DNA from 2 places in the Marinobacterium iners genome. Region 2 is predicted to be linked to the other one. Evidence: predicted binding sites of a transcription regulator. Region 2 holds the regulator's gene; the other holds the start of a gene.
What was found. The regulator LexA, encoded in region 2, represses DNA repair genes until DNA is damaged. The targets are predictions, from matches to a motif close to TACTGTNTANNTANACAGTA.
Positions count from the first base shown of each region.

Region 1: a site for LexA is predicted at 1,760-1,779, ahead of recN (DNA repair protein RecN). Genes of this name have one in related genera too.

Region 1 covers NZ_CP022297.1:371,704-376,958, forward strand. The annotation lists gene fur (ferric iron uptake transcriptional regulator) at 1-62, shown strand, start outside; gene recN (DNA repair protein RecN) at 83-1,750, opposite strand; gene grpE (nucleotide exchange factor GrpE) at 1,915-2,505, shown strand; gene dnaK (molecular chaperone DnaK) at 2,608-4,527, shown strand; gene dnaJ (molecular chaperone DnaJ) at 4,630-5,255, shown strand, end outside.
Region 2 covers NZ_CP022297.1:2,193,121-2,198,375, reverse strand. The annotation lists gene topA (type I DNA topoisomerase) at 1-842, shown strand, start outside; gene CFI10_RS10575 (DUF6586 family protein) at 886-1,413, shown strand; gene CFI10_RS10570 (SulA-like leucine-rich domain-containing protein) at 1,414-1,821, opposite strand; gene lexA (transcriptional repressor LexA) at 1,837-2,445, opposite strand; gene dinG (ATP-dependent DNA helicase DinG) at 2,568-4,679, shown strand; partial or broken gene rhlB (ATP-dependent RNA helicase RhlB) at 4,688-5,255, shown strand, end outside.

The sequences.
Region 1 (5,255 bases), 1.8 Mb from region 2:
ACCGTACGCTTTATCTTTACGGTGTCTGCAAGGGCGGTTGTGAAGAAGACGACAAGAAGTAGGCAACCTTGCTGTCAGCCGCTCAGGCTGACAGCATTTCTCGTGCATGCTCCATTGACGTCCGCGTAATATCGACACCGCCCAGCATGCGGGCAACTTCTTCTACCCTTTGGGCCTCGCTCAATCTTGATACCCGGGTCTGGGATGTACCTTTCTGTCCCTTTTTGCTTACAAACAGGTGCTGATGCCCTTGTGCCGCCACTTGGGGCTGGTGTGTTACACACAAAACCTGGACCCGTTCACCCAGTTCACGCAGCATCCGACCGACCACTTCAGCAATGGCGCCACCGATACCCACATCGACTTCATCAAATACCAGTGTTGGGGTGCTGGATGTCTGTGCCGTAACCACCTGTATCGCCAGGCTGATTCGGGACAGTTCACCACCTGATGCAACTTTTGCCAGTGCACGGGCTGGCTGGCCCTCGTTGGTGCTAATCAGGAACTCGACCTCTTCAAGGCCGCTAGCACTGTAGCGCTCAGTATCCAGTGGCGTCAGACACGCACTGAAACGGGCGGCAGGCATGCCAAGGGCATGCAGCTGAGCGTCCACCAAGCGGTCCAAGTGCTCGGCCTGTTGTTGCCGTGCAAGGCTGAGCTCAGCGGCGGTTTTGAGGTAGCTCTGCCAGGCCGATTCTACTTCGTCGGCCAGTAATTCAATTTCGTTGTCGGATCGGGTCAGGCCCATCAGCTCCTGCTGTAGAGATTGCTGGAACTCAATAAGCTGCTCAGGCAATAAGCGGTGTTTGCGCGCTACATCGTAGATGGCCGTCAGGCGTTCTTCCACCTCCTGCTGGCGTTCGGGGTTGATTTCTACTGCTTCCAAAAAATGACGGACCTCGCGACCGGCTTCTTCCACCTGTATCAGTGCGCTGTTAAACATTTCATTGGCCTGTTGCAGACGCGAATCTTCCGTGCCGAGCTGCTGCAGCAGCTGAAGGCAGTGATGCAACATGGACTGGCAGTTGAGACTATCATCCTCATGGCTGATATTGAGCAATTGCTGACCTGTGCCTAACAGGCTACCGGCATTTTCCAGCAGTTGCTGCTCATGTTCCAGCTGCTCCAGTTCTCCCTGCGTCAGCGCAAGTTGCTCCAGCTCTTCGACCTGGTAGCTCAATAGTTGAATGCGTGCATTGCGCTCGTCCGATACTTGGGTAAGTTGTTCAAGCTCGGCATGCTGGCGGCGCCATTTGTGGTATAGGCGGCGTGCTTCTTCAGTCAGCTCGGTATGGTTTCCGAATTCGTCCAGCAGCACCCGGTGATGATCCTTTTTCAACAGCCGTTGATGCTCGTGCTGGCCATGAATGTCGACCAGGTACTGGCCGAGTTCGCGCAGCAATGCCAGAGGGGTGGGGCGACCATTGATGTAGCTTCGACTGCGGCCTTCACGTGTGATGACACGGCGTAAATGGCATTCCTGAGGGTCACCCTCCAGGTCGTGTTCGCTGAGCCACAGCCTGGCCTGTGGGATTGTGCGGATATCAAAGCTGGCCGTGAGCTCGGCGCGCTCTGAGCCGCTGTTGACACTGTCACTGTCAGCTCGATCACCCAGGCAGAGTCCGAGGGCGTCCAGCATGATTGACTTGCCGGCGCCGGTTTCGCCGCTGATGACGGTCATCCCTCGATCCAGCTCGACTTCAAGGTCGCTCACGATGGCGAAGTTGCGGATGGTCAGTTGGGTCAGCATGATAATCACACGTGGTTATTTATACAGTGTTTACTGTATAAGCCATTTGATCGATACCTGCAATCCCCAGCTGAAAAAAATCTTGCTGCCGGTTGAATCCATCTGAGAGAGCCCCATATAGATGCCATCAACGCCAATACTCAAGTGTCAGTTGGAGAGACCTGATGTCGAAAGAGCAGCAGAATCAGAATGAAGCCGTCGAGCCGGTTCAAAACGAACCTGAAGTGCTGGTCGCCGAAGGTGAAGTTGTAGAGCCAGGTGCTGCCGAAGAGACGGAAGTCAGCCTGATCCAGCAGCTGGAAGAATCCCGCGCTGAGGTTGACGCTTTGAAAAAGGAACTGGTTGAGCTCAAACCGCGTGCGCAGGCCGAAATTCAGAACATTCGCCGCCGTGCCGAGCAGGATGTGGAAAAGGCACACAAGTTTGGTCTGGAAAAATTTGCGACAGAGTTGCTGCCGGTGGTGGATAGTCTTGAGCGTGCAATTGAAGCCAGTCAGGGCGATGAAGAGAAGGTCAAGGCGATCCGTGAAGGTGTCGAGATGACACTGGGGCTGTTCCTCTCGAGTCTGGAAAAATTCAATGTGGAGCAACTGAATCCGCAGGGTGAAGTATTTAATCCGGAGCACCACCAGGCGATGTCCATGGTGCCGGCAGAAGGTGTTGAGCCTAACACGGTCGTCACAGTGGTACAGAAGGGTTACCTGCTGAATGGCCGTCTGGTACGTCCTGCTATGGTGATGGTAGCAAAAGGCTGAAGGCCGGAGTTGAAAAACGCGCTGCCGTACCCATATAGATGCACAACGGCTAATTGAACAGTTTTTGACCCAATACGGGTCACAGAAAGATCGGAGTAAGACATGGGCAGAATTATCGGTATCGACTTGGGCACCACCAACTCCTGCGTGGCGATCCTTGACGGCGACAAGACCAAAGTGATTGAAAATGCGGAAGGTGATCGCACCACACCGTCCATTATCGCCTATACCAATGACGGCGAAACACTGGTTGGCCAGCCGGCCAAGCGCCAGTCCGTTACCAACCCGGACAACACACTGTATGCCATCAAGCGTCTGATTGGCCGCCGCTATGATGACAAGGTGGTTCAGAAAGACATCAAGATGGTGCCTTACAAAATCATTGCGGCCGACAACGGTGATGCCTGGGTTGATGTAAAAGGCAAAAAGATGGCTCCGCCGCAGGTATCGGCTGAAGTGCTGAAAAAGATGAAGAAGACCGCTGAAGACTATCTCGGCGAGCCGGTCACTGAAGCAGTGATCACCGTACCGGCCTACTTCAATGACTCTCAGCGCCAGGCCACCAAAGACGCAGGCCGAATTGCCGGTCTGGAAGTGAAGCGCATCATCAACGAGCCGACAGCGGCTGCGCTGGCTTATGGCATGGACAAGTCCAAGGGCGACAAGACCGTTGCCGTATACGACCTCGGTGGTGGTACGTTTGATATTTCCATCATCGAGATTGCCGATGTGGATGGCGAGCACCAGTTTGAAGTGTTGGCAACCAACGGTGACACCTTCCTCGGTGGTGAAGATTTCGACCTGGCGGTTATCAACTACCTGGCGGATGAGTTCAAGAAAGAAAGTGGAATCGACCTGCACAACGACCCGCTGGCGCTGCAGCGTCTGAAGGAAGCTGGTGAGAAAGCGAAGGTTGAATTGTCTTCCGCACAGCAGACTGACGTCAACCTGCCGTACATCACGGCTGATGCGACCGGTCCGAAGCACCTGAACGTGAAACTGACACGCTCCAAGCTGGAGTCACTGGTTGAAGAGCTGGTCGAACGTTCCATCGAGCCTTGCCGTATTGCGGTAAAAGACTCCGGCCTGTCTGTGTCCGAGATTGATGAGGTGATCCTGGTCGGTGGTCAGAGCCGCATGCCGCTGGTACAGAAGAAAGTAGCTGAGTTCTTCGGCAAGGAGCCGCGCAAGGACGTTAACCCGGATGAAGCGGTTGCCATCGGTGCTGCCATTCAGGGTGCGGTGTTGTCCGGTGATGTGAAAGACGTACTGCTGCTGGACGTCACTCCGCTGACTCTGGGTATTGAAACCATGGGTGGTGTTGCGACCTCCCTGATTGAAAAGAACACCACTATCCCGACCAAAAAGTCGCAGGTGTTCTCGACAGCAGACGACAACCAGACGGCTGTGACCATTCACGTGGTACAGGGCGAGCGCAAACAGGCGAGCCAGAACAAGTCTCTGGGTCGTTTTGATTTGGCCGATATCCCGCCGGCACCTCGTGGCATGCCGCAGATCGAAGTGACCTTCGATATCGATGCCAACGGTATTCTGAACGTGTCCGCCAAGGACAAGGCTACCGGCAAGGAGCAGTCCATCGTAATCAAGGCCTCTTCCGGCTTGAATGATGATGAGATCGAACAGATGGTGCGTGACGCCGAAGCGCATGCCGAAGAGGACAAGAAGTTCGAGGAGCTGACCACCGCGCGCAACCAGGGTGATGCGATGATCCACACCGCACACAAGACCCTGAAAGATGCAGGTGACAAAGCGACTGCGGATGAAAAAGAGAAGATCGAATCGGCTATCAAGGATCTGGAAGAAGCGCTCAAGGGCACTGACAAGGAAGCCATTGAGAGCAAGACTGAAACTCTGACCGAAGCGCTGTCAGCGGTGGCTCAGAAAATGTACGCTGATGCGGCTCAGGCTGAACAGGCCGGTGGCGAAGCGGGTGAAAAGGATGCCGCGGACGATGTCGTTGACGCCGAGTTTGAAGAAGTCAAAGACGACGACAAGAAGTAAGCGTTCGCGAGTGTCGATCGTTGCAGTGTGACAACGCGGGCTTCTGCCCGCGTTGTCATGTCCGGCTCTTTGGAGTCAAACCTGACGGGTCAGATTCGGATCATGGCAAAACAGGATTACTACGAACTTTTGGGCGTATCGCGCGACTCCTCCGATCGCGATATCAAAAAAGCCTATCGTCGGCTGGCGATGAAATACCACCCCGACCGCAACCCGGGCGACAAGGAAGCTGAAGACAAGTTCAAGGAGATCAGCGAAGCCTACGAAGTGCTGTCGGATGCCCAGAAAAAAGCGGCTTACGACCAGTTTGGTCACGCGGGCGTGGATGGCCAGGGTGGTATGGGTGGCTTCGGAGGTGGTGGCTTTGAAGGTAACTTCTCAGATATTTTCGGTGATGTTTTTGGCGACATCTTCGGTGGAAGCGGTGGTGGGCGCCGCCGCTCCAGCGTACAGCGTGGCGCCGATTTGCGCTACAACCTCGATTTGACGCTTGAAGAAGCGGTACGCGGGTGTGAGAAAACGCTGCAGATCCCCACCTATGTCAGCTGCGAAACCTGTGATGGCAGTGGCGCCAAGCCAGGCACCAGTGCCAAGACTTGTTCTACCTGTGGTGGCGTGGGGCAGGTGCGGATGCAGCAGGGTTTCTTCTCTGTACAACAGACCTGCCCAACCTGCCGTGGTGAGGGTAAGGTCATTTCCGACCCCTGCGACAGCTGCCACGGTCAGGG
Region 2 (5,255 bases):
CCAACAGTCCGACGCCGACAGATATTGATTGCCCCGAATGCGGTCGCAAGATGATGATCAGAACGGCAAGTACGGGCGTGTTCCTGGGCTGCTCTGGCTATAACCTGCCGCCCAAGGAGCGCTGTAAGTGCACCATCAACCTGATACCAGGCGACGAAGTGGTCAGTGTGGATGGAGATGATGAAGAAGAGTCCCGCATCTTGCGCAACAAACATCGTTGCAAGCTGTGTGATGCGGCGATGGACTCCTACCTGATCGATGAGAAGCGCAAGCTGCACGTGTGCGGCAACAATCCCGACTGTCCTGGTTTCGAGGTTGAACAGGGTAGCTTCAGGATCAAGGGCTATGATGGGCCCAGTATCGAATGCGACAAGTGCGGCTCCGAAATGCAGCTTAAGACCGGTCGTTTCGGCAAGTTTTTCGGTTGCACCAATAGCGAGTGCAAGAATACGCGCAAACTGCTGAAAAACGGTGAGCCGGCGCCTCCCAAAATGGATCCGGTACCAATGCCGGAACTGCAGTGCGAAAAGGTTGAAGATACCTACGTACTGCGTGATGGTGCCAGCGGCCTGTTCCTGGCGGCGAGTCAGTTTCCGAAAAAACGGGAAACGCGTGCGCCGCTGGTGGCTGAGCTGGTGCCGCACCGTGATGAGATCGATCCCAAATACGCCTATCTGATGGATGCGCCGCAGAAAGACCCTGATGGTAATCCGGCAGTAATTCGTTACAGTCGGAAAACCAAAGAGCAGTATGTGATGACGGAAGTTGAGGGCAAGGCAACCGGCTGGAAAGCGTTCTACCGTGACGGGCGCTGGCAGGAAGAGCAGGGACGTAAGCGCTGAGCGTGAGACCGAGACCGTCGGCGCATTCAATGGAGTACAGGTAATGAGTGATATCTATGCGGTTCGTACCAATCAGAAGCTGAATTTTGCGCGCCTGCATATCAAGGCGCTGGAGCAGGCGGAAGAGGCCTCACAGTGGAGCAAGCATGCCAGAATCGAGTCCTATCATGAGTCGATCCTGTTCTTCATGGCAAGTGGATACTCGGCGCTGTTGCGCGAGATTGCAGAAAACTACAATCTCGATGTGGATCGGATCCATCGCTTCACTGATCTGTCTGAGCAGCTTGAAGTGACTGGTCAGGAATCCCCCGAAGTAATTGAGCTTGAACAGTTGGAGCGGGACAGAGGAAGTTGGCTGCACAAAATGCTGTCTGCTTATGAGGCCTGCTGGCAGGCGTCAGACTACCACCGGGCAAAAACCGAGGTAGACAGCAGCATTTCCGAAATTCATGTATTGCAGATCAACCCGGACCATTCGGAAGACAAGGATGTGTTGGCTGAATACAAGGCTTGGTTACAGGCGTTCCGTGAACTGATAGAACGCCTGCGCGCTGGCATGCAGGAGTGGTAATCAGGTCCGCACCAGAATGCCCAGTGCATCCCCCTGGCTTGCTGACTGATTGAGTTGATCGAGCGATGGTGCAGCACCGCTGCACCAGGCGATGACCGTGTGGCATGTGCCGGCAGCCAGTGCCCGTCCGCATAGCAGCTCGGTTTGATCGAGACTGCAGGTATTCAAGACCAGTATGTGACGTGTACAGGCGCCGGCCTGCTCCAGTGCCTTGCGGGTGATATCATGTGGCGGGTTAATCAGGACCAGCCAGCGGTCTTCACGACTCAAGCCTGCGATCATGGGCAGCAGCAAGGGCTGCAGGCAAACTGAGCTGTTATGCAGCAAAATCTCGGTGACCCGGCTTTCAACGCATTCACGTTTGCTGTGAGGGTTCGAGTTCGTTGCTGTTGCATGAATTGCAGACATGGCGAGTGACCTCTGTCAGTTGCCTTGCCGGATAACGCCAACACCCAGTCCTTCGATGATCAGTTCCTGTTCACTCAGGTCTACCTCTATCGGGCTGAAGTCTTCGTTTTCGGCAATAAGAAAGACTTTGCGGCCATCACGCTTAAAGCGCTTGACCGTTACTTCGTCGCCGATCCGTGCGACCACAACCTGCCCGTCCCGGGCCTCTCGGGTTTGATGTACGGCGAGCAGGTCGCCATCCATGATTCCGATGTTTTTCATGCTCATCCCCTTGACCCGCAGCAGGTAGTCAGCGCGGGGGCGGAAGAAGTCTGCCGAGATGGTGCAGTGGTCCTCGACATGCTCCTGTGCCAGGATGGGTTCACCTGCTGCCACTTGACCAATAACGGGCAGGCCTTCGGTATCCGGTTGCTCGGCTTCCGGCAAGCGAATGCCTCTTGATGTGCCCTTGGTTAGTTCGATGGCGCCTTTGCGGGCCAGTGCCTTCAAGTGTTCTTCAGCCGCATTGGCTGACTTGAATCCCAGTTCGCGTGCAATATCGGCTCGGGTGGGCGGGTAGCCTGTTGTTTCGATATGTTTGCGAATGCATTCCAGTACTTCAGTCTGGCGATTGGTCAATTTCATGGCATCTGTTCCCTATCCGGTTACTGTGATTCTATACAGTGAATGAGCAGGGTCAAGCATTTTTCTGTTTATATATCCAGTATCTTGCTAGAATCGCCACACAGATCGGATGAGGATTGAGCGTGCTGAGCGAGGCGCAAAAAAAAGAGATCCAGGAGGCCTACAGTCGCTTCCTGAAGAGTCGTGGCCTGACTGCACGACCGGCACAGAAGCAGATGATCGCAGCCGTGGCGCGAACCCTTGCAGCGGCTGCTGTTCCACGCAGTGAAACGGATGATCTGCACCCCGCCGTGGGTGTTGTTGAAGCCGGAACCGGTACCGGCAAGACGATCGCCTATCTGTTGGCGGCCATCCCCTTGGCTCGGGCTCAGGAGTGCAGGTTGGTGTTGTCTACGGCAACCGTGGCGCTGCAGGAACAGCTCATCAACAAGGATCTGCCCGAAGTTGAAGCGCATACAGGCCTGCCAATGCGCTACCGGCTCGCGAAAGGGCGAGGGCGTTACCTTTGCCTGAACAAGGTGGAAGGCCATCTTGAACAGCAGGGCCTGCTGGGCCAGATGGCGTTATATGAAGATGAGGCAGCTGAAAAGCTGCCCGATGATGTGCTGCAACTGTATCAGCAGTTGATGGACAGCTATGCCTCAGGTCAGTGGGACGGGGATCGTGATGCACTTGCAGATGAAGTGGATGATGGCATCTGGCGGCCATTGACCAGTGATCACATGCAGTGCAGCAACCGCCGTTGTCTGAATTTCAGTGCCTGTCCTTTCTACCGGGCTCGTGACCGGTTGGAAGAGGCAGACGTGATTGTTGCCAACCACGACCTGGTGCTGGCCGATCTTGCGCTTGGTGGCGGAGCCATCCTGCCCGAGCCAGAAAAAACCATCTATATCTTCGATGAAGGACATCACCTGGCTGACAAGGCGAGTGGTCACTTTGCTTTTGGTGCAAGGCTTGAGGGCAGTCGTCGATTACTGAAATCTGCACAAAAGCAGCTGACTCAGTTGGTGACAGAGACCGGTTCACCGGTGCAATTGGCAGATCCGGTAGAGCGACTTCATCGTCCTTTTGAAGAGATGGGGCTTGCGCTTGAGCAGCTTGAGCTGCTGCTGCGGCCACTGTTTGCCGAGAGCGTCAAAGACCGCTATCGCTTTGCACAAGGGCGGGTACCCGACCCACTGCTGGAGCCCTGCTTCAGCCTTGGTCAGGCGGCCGACCGAGCGCAGCAGCATCTTGAGCAGGTCGTCGATTTGCTCAAGGAGGCGATGGAAGGTGGTATTGCCGATATCCCCCGTGCAGTTGCCGAGCGATGGTTTCCCCAAATTGGCAGTTTGTTGGGGCGTGTGCAGCAGATAGCGTGGCTGGCACATGCCTATGCGCGGCCGGACCCTGAAGGTAGCTCGCCCACTGCACGATGGATCAATCGGATCGAGAGTCCTGCTGGTGAAGACCTTGAGCTTAGAAGTGCACCTGTTTCTGCGGCTGATACCCTCTCGGAACACCTCTGGAAAGTCTGTCATGCTGCCGTGATAACCTCTGCAACATTGACGGCATTGGGTCGCTTCGATCAGCTGTTTTCAGCGTTGGGGCTGTCGCCACAAACATCGGCACTGCGTCTGAACAGCCCGTTTGATTACGCCAATTGTGGTGTGTTGCAGGTGCCGGCGATGCGAACCGATCCGGGTCAGCCTGATGCACATACCGATGAGGTACTGGAATATCTCAATACCGAGTTGAAGTCGGTTGCCGCGGCGCTGGTGCTGTTCAGTTCATGGCGCCAAATGCGCTCGGTGCTTGATCAACTCGACGAATCCATTAAAAATAGTGTGCTGGCACAAGGGCAGTACAGCAAGCAGGAAACGCTGCGCCTGCACCGCGAACGCGTGGATGAAGACAAACGCAGTATCATCTTCGGCCTTGCCTCCTTTGCGGAGGGGGTCGATCTGCCGGGGCGGTATCTAACCGATGTTTTTATCACCAAGCTGCCGTTCAGTGTCCCGGATGATCCGGTAGATGCTACCATGGCGGAATGGATAGAGCAGCGTGGTGGTAACGCCTTCACCGACTGGACAGTGCCGGCTGCCTCGATGCGACTGACGCAGGCCGTAGGGCGACTGCTGAGAACGGAACAGGATCGAGGGCGGGTGGTACTGCTGGACCGGCGTGTAGTAACGCGCCGTTACGGTCGACAACTGCTGGATTCCTTGCCTCCTTTCCGGCGCGAAATCAACTGACAATCTGAATGGATCCGATTTTGAGTACTGAAGAGAAACAGAGTACAGCCACGGCAACCTCAGAGCCCAAAAATAACAGCAATCGCCCACGTCGGCGCCGTCGTTCGCGCAAGCCGCGCGATACAGGTCGCCAGTCCGGCTGGAGCCCGGTCAAGTTCAATGTTCCTGTGGCTGAAGGCAAGCGCCGCTTCCATGATTTCGGCTTGCCGGACGTCTTAATGCGTGCGATTGCCGACTTGGAATTTCAATACTGCACGCCGATTCAGGCAGCGACGATCCCGCATGCGCTTAACGGTCGAGACTTGATCGGCAAGGCGCAAACGGGTACAGGCAAAACAGCGGCGTTCCTGATCGGCATTATGACCGACCTGTTGGACTACCCGCTGGAAAGCAATCGGAAGCTGGGTGAGCCGCGTGTTCTGATCATTGCGCCTACTCGAGAGTTGGCACTTCAAATCGCCTCCGATGCCGAGGCTCTGGGCAAGTATACGGATCTGTCCACTGTATCGCTGGTTGGTGGCATGGATTACGAGAAGCAGCGTAAGGATCTGGCCGCCAGACCGGTCGACATTCTGG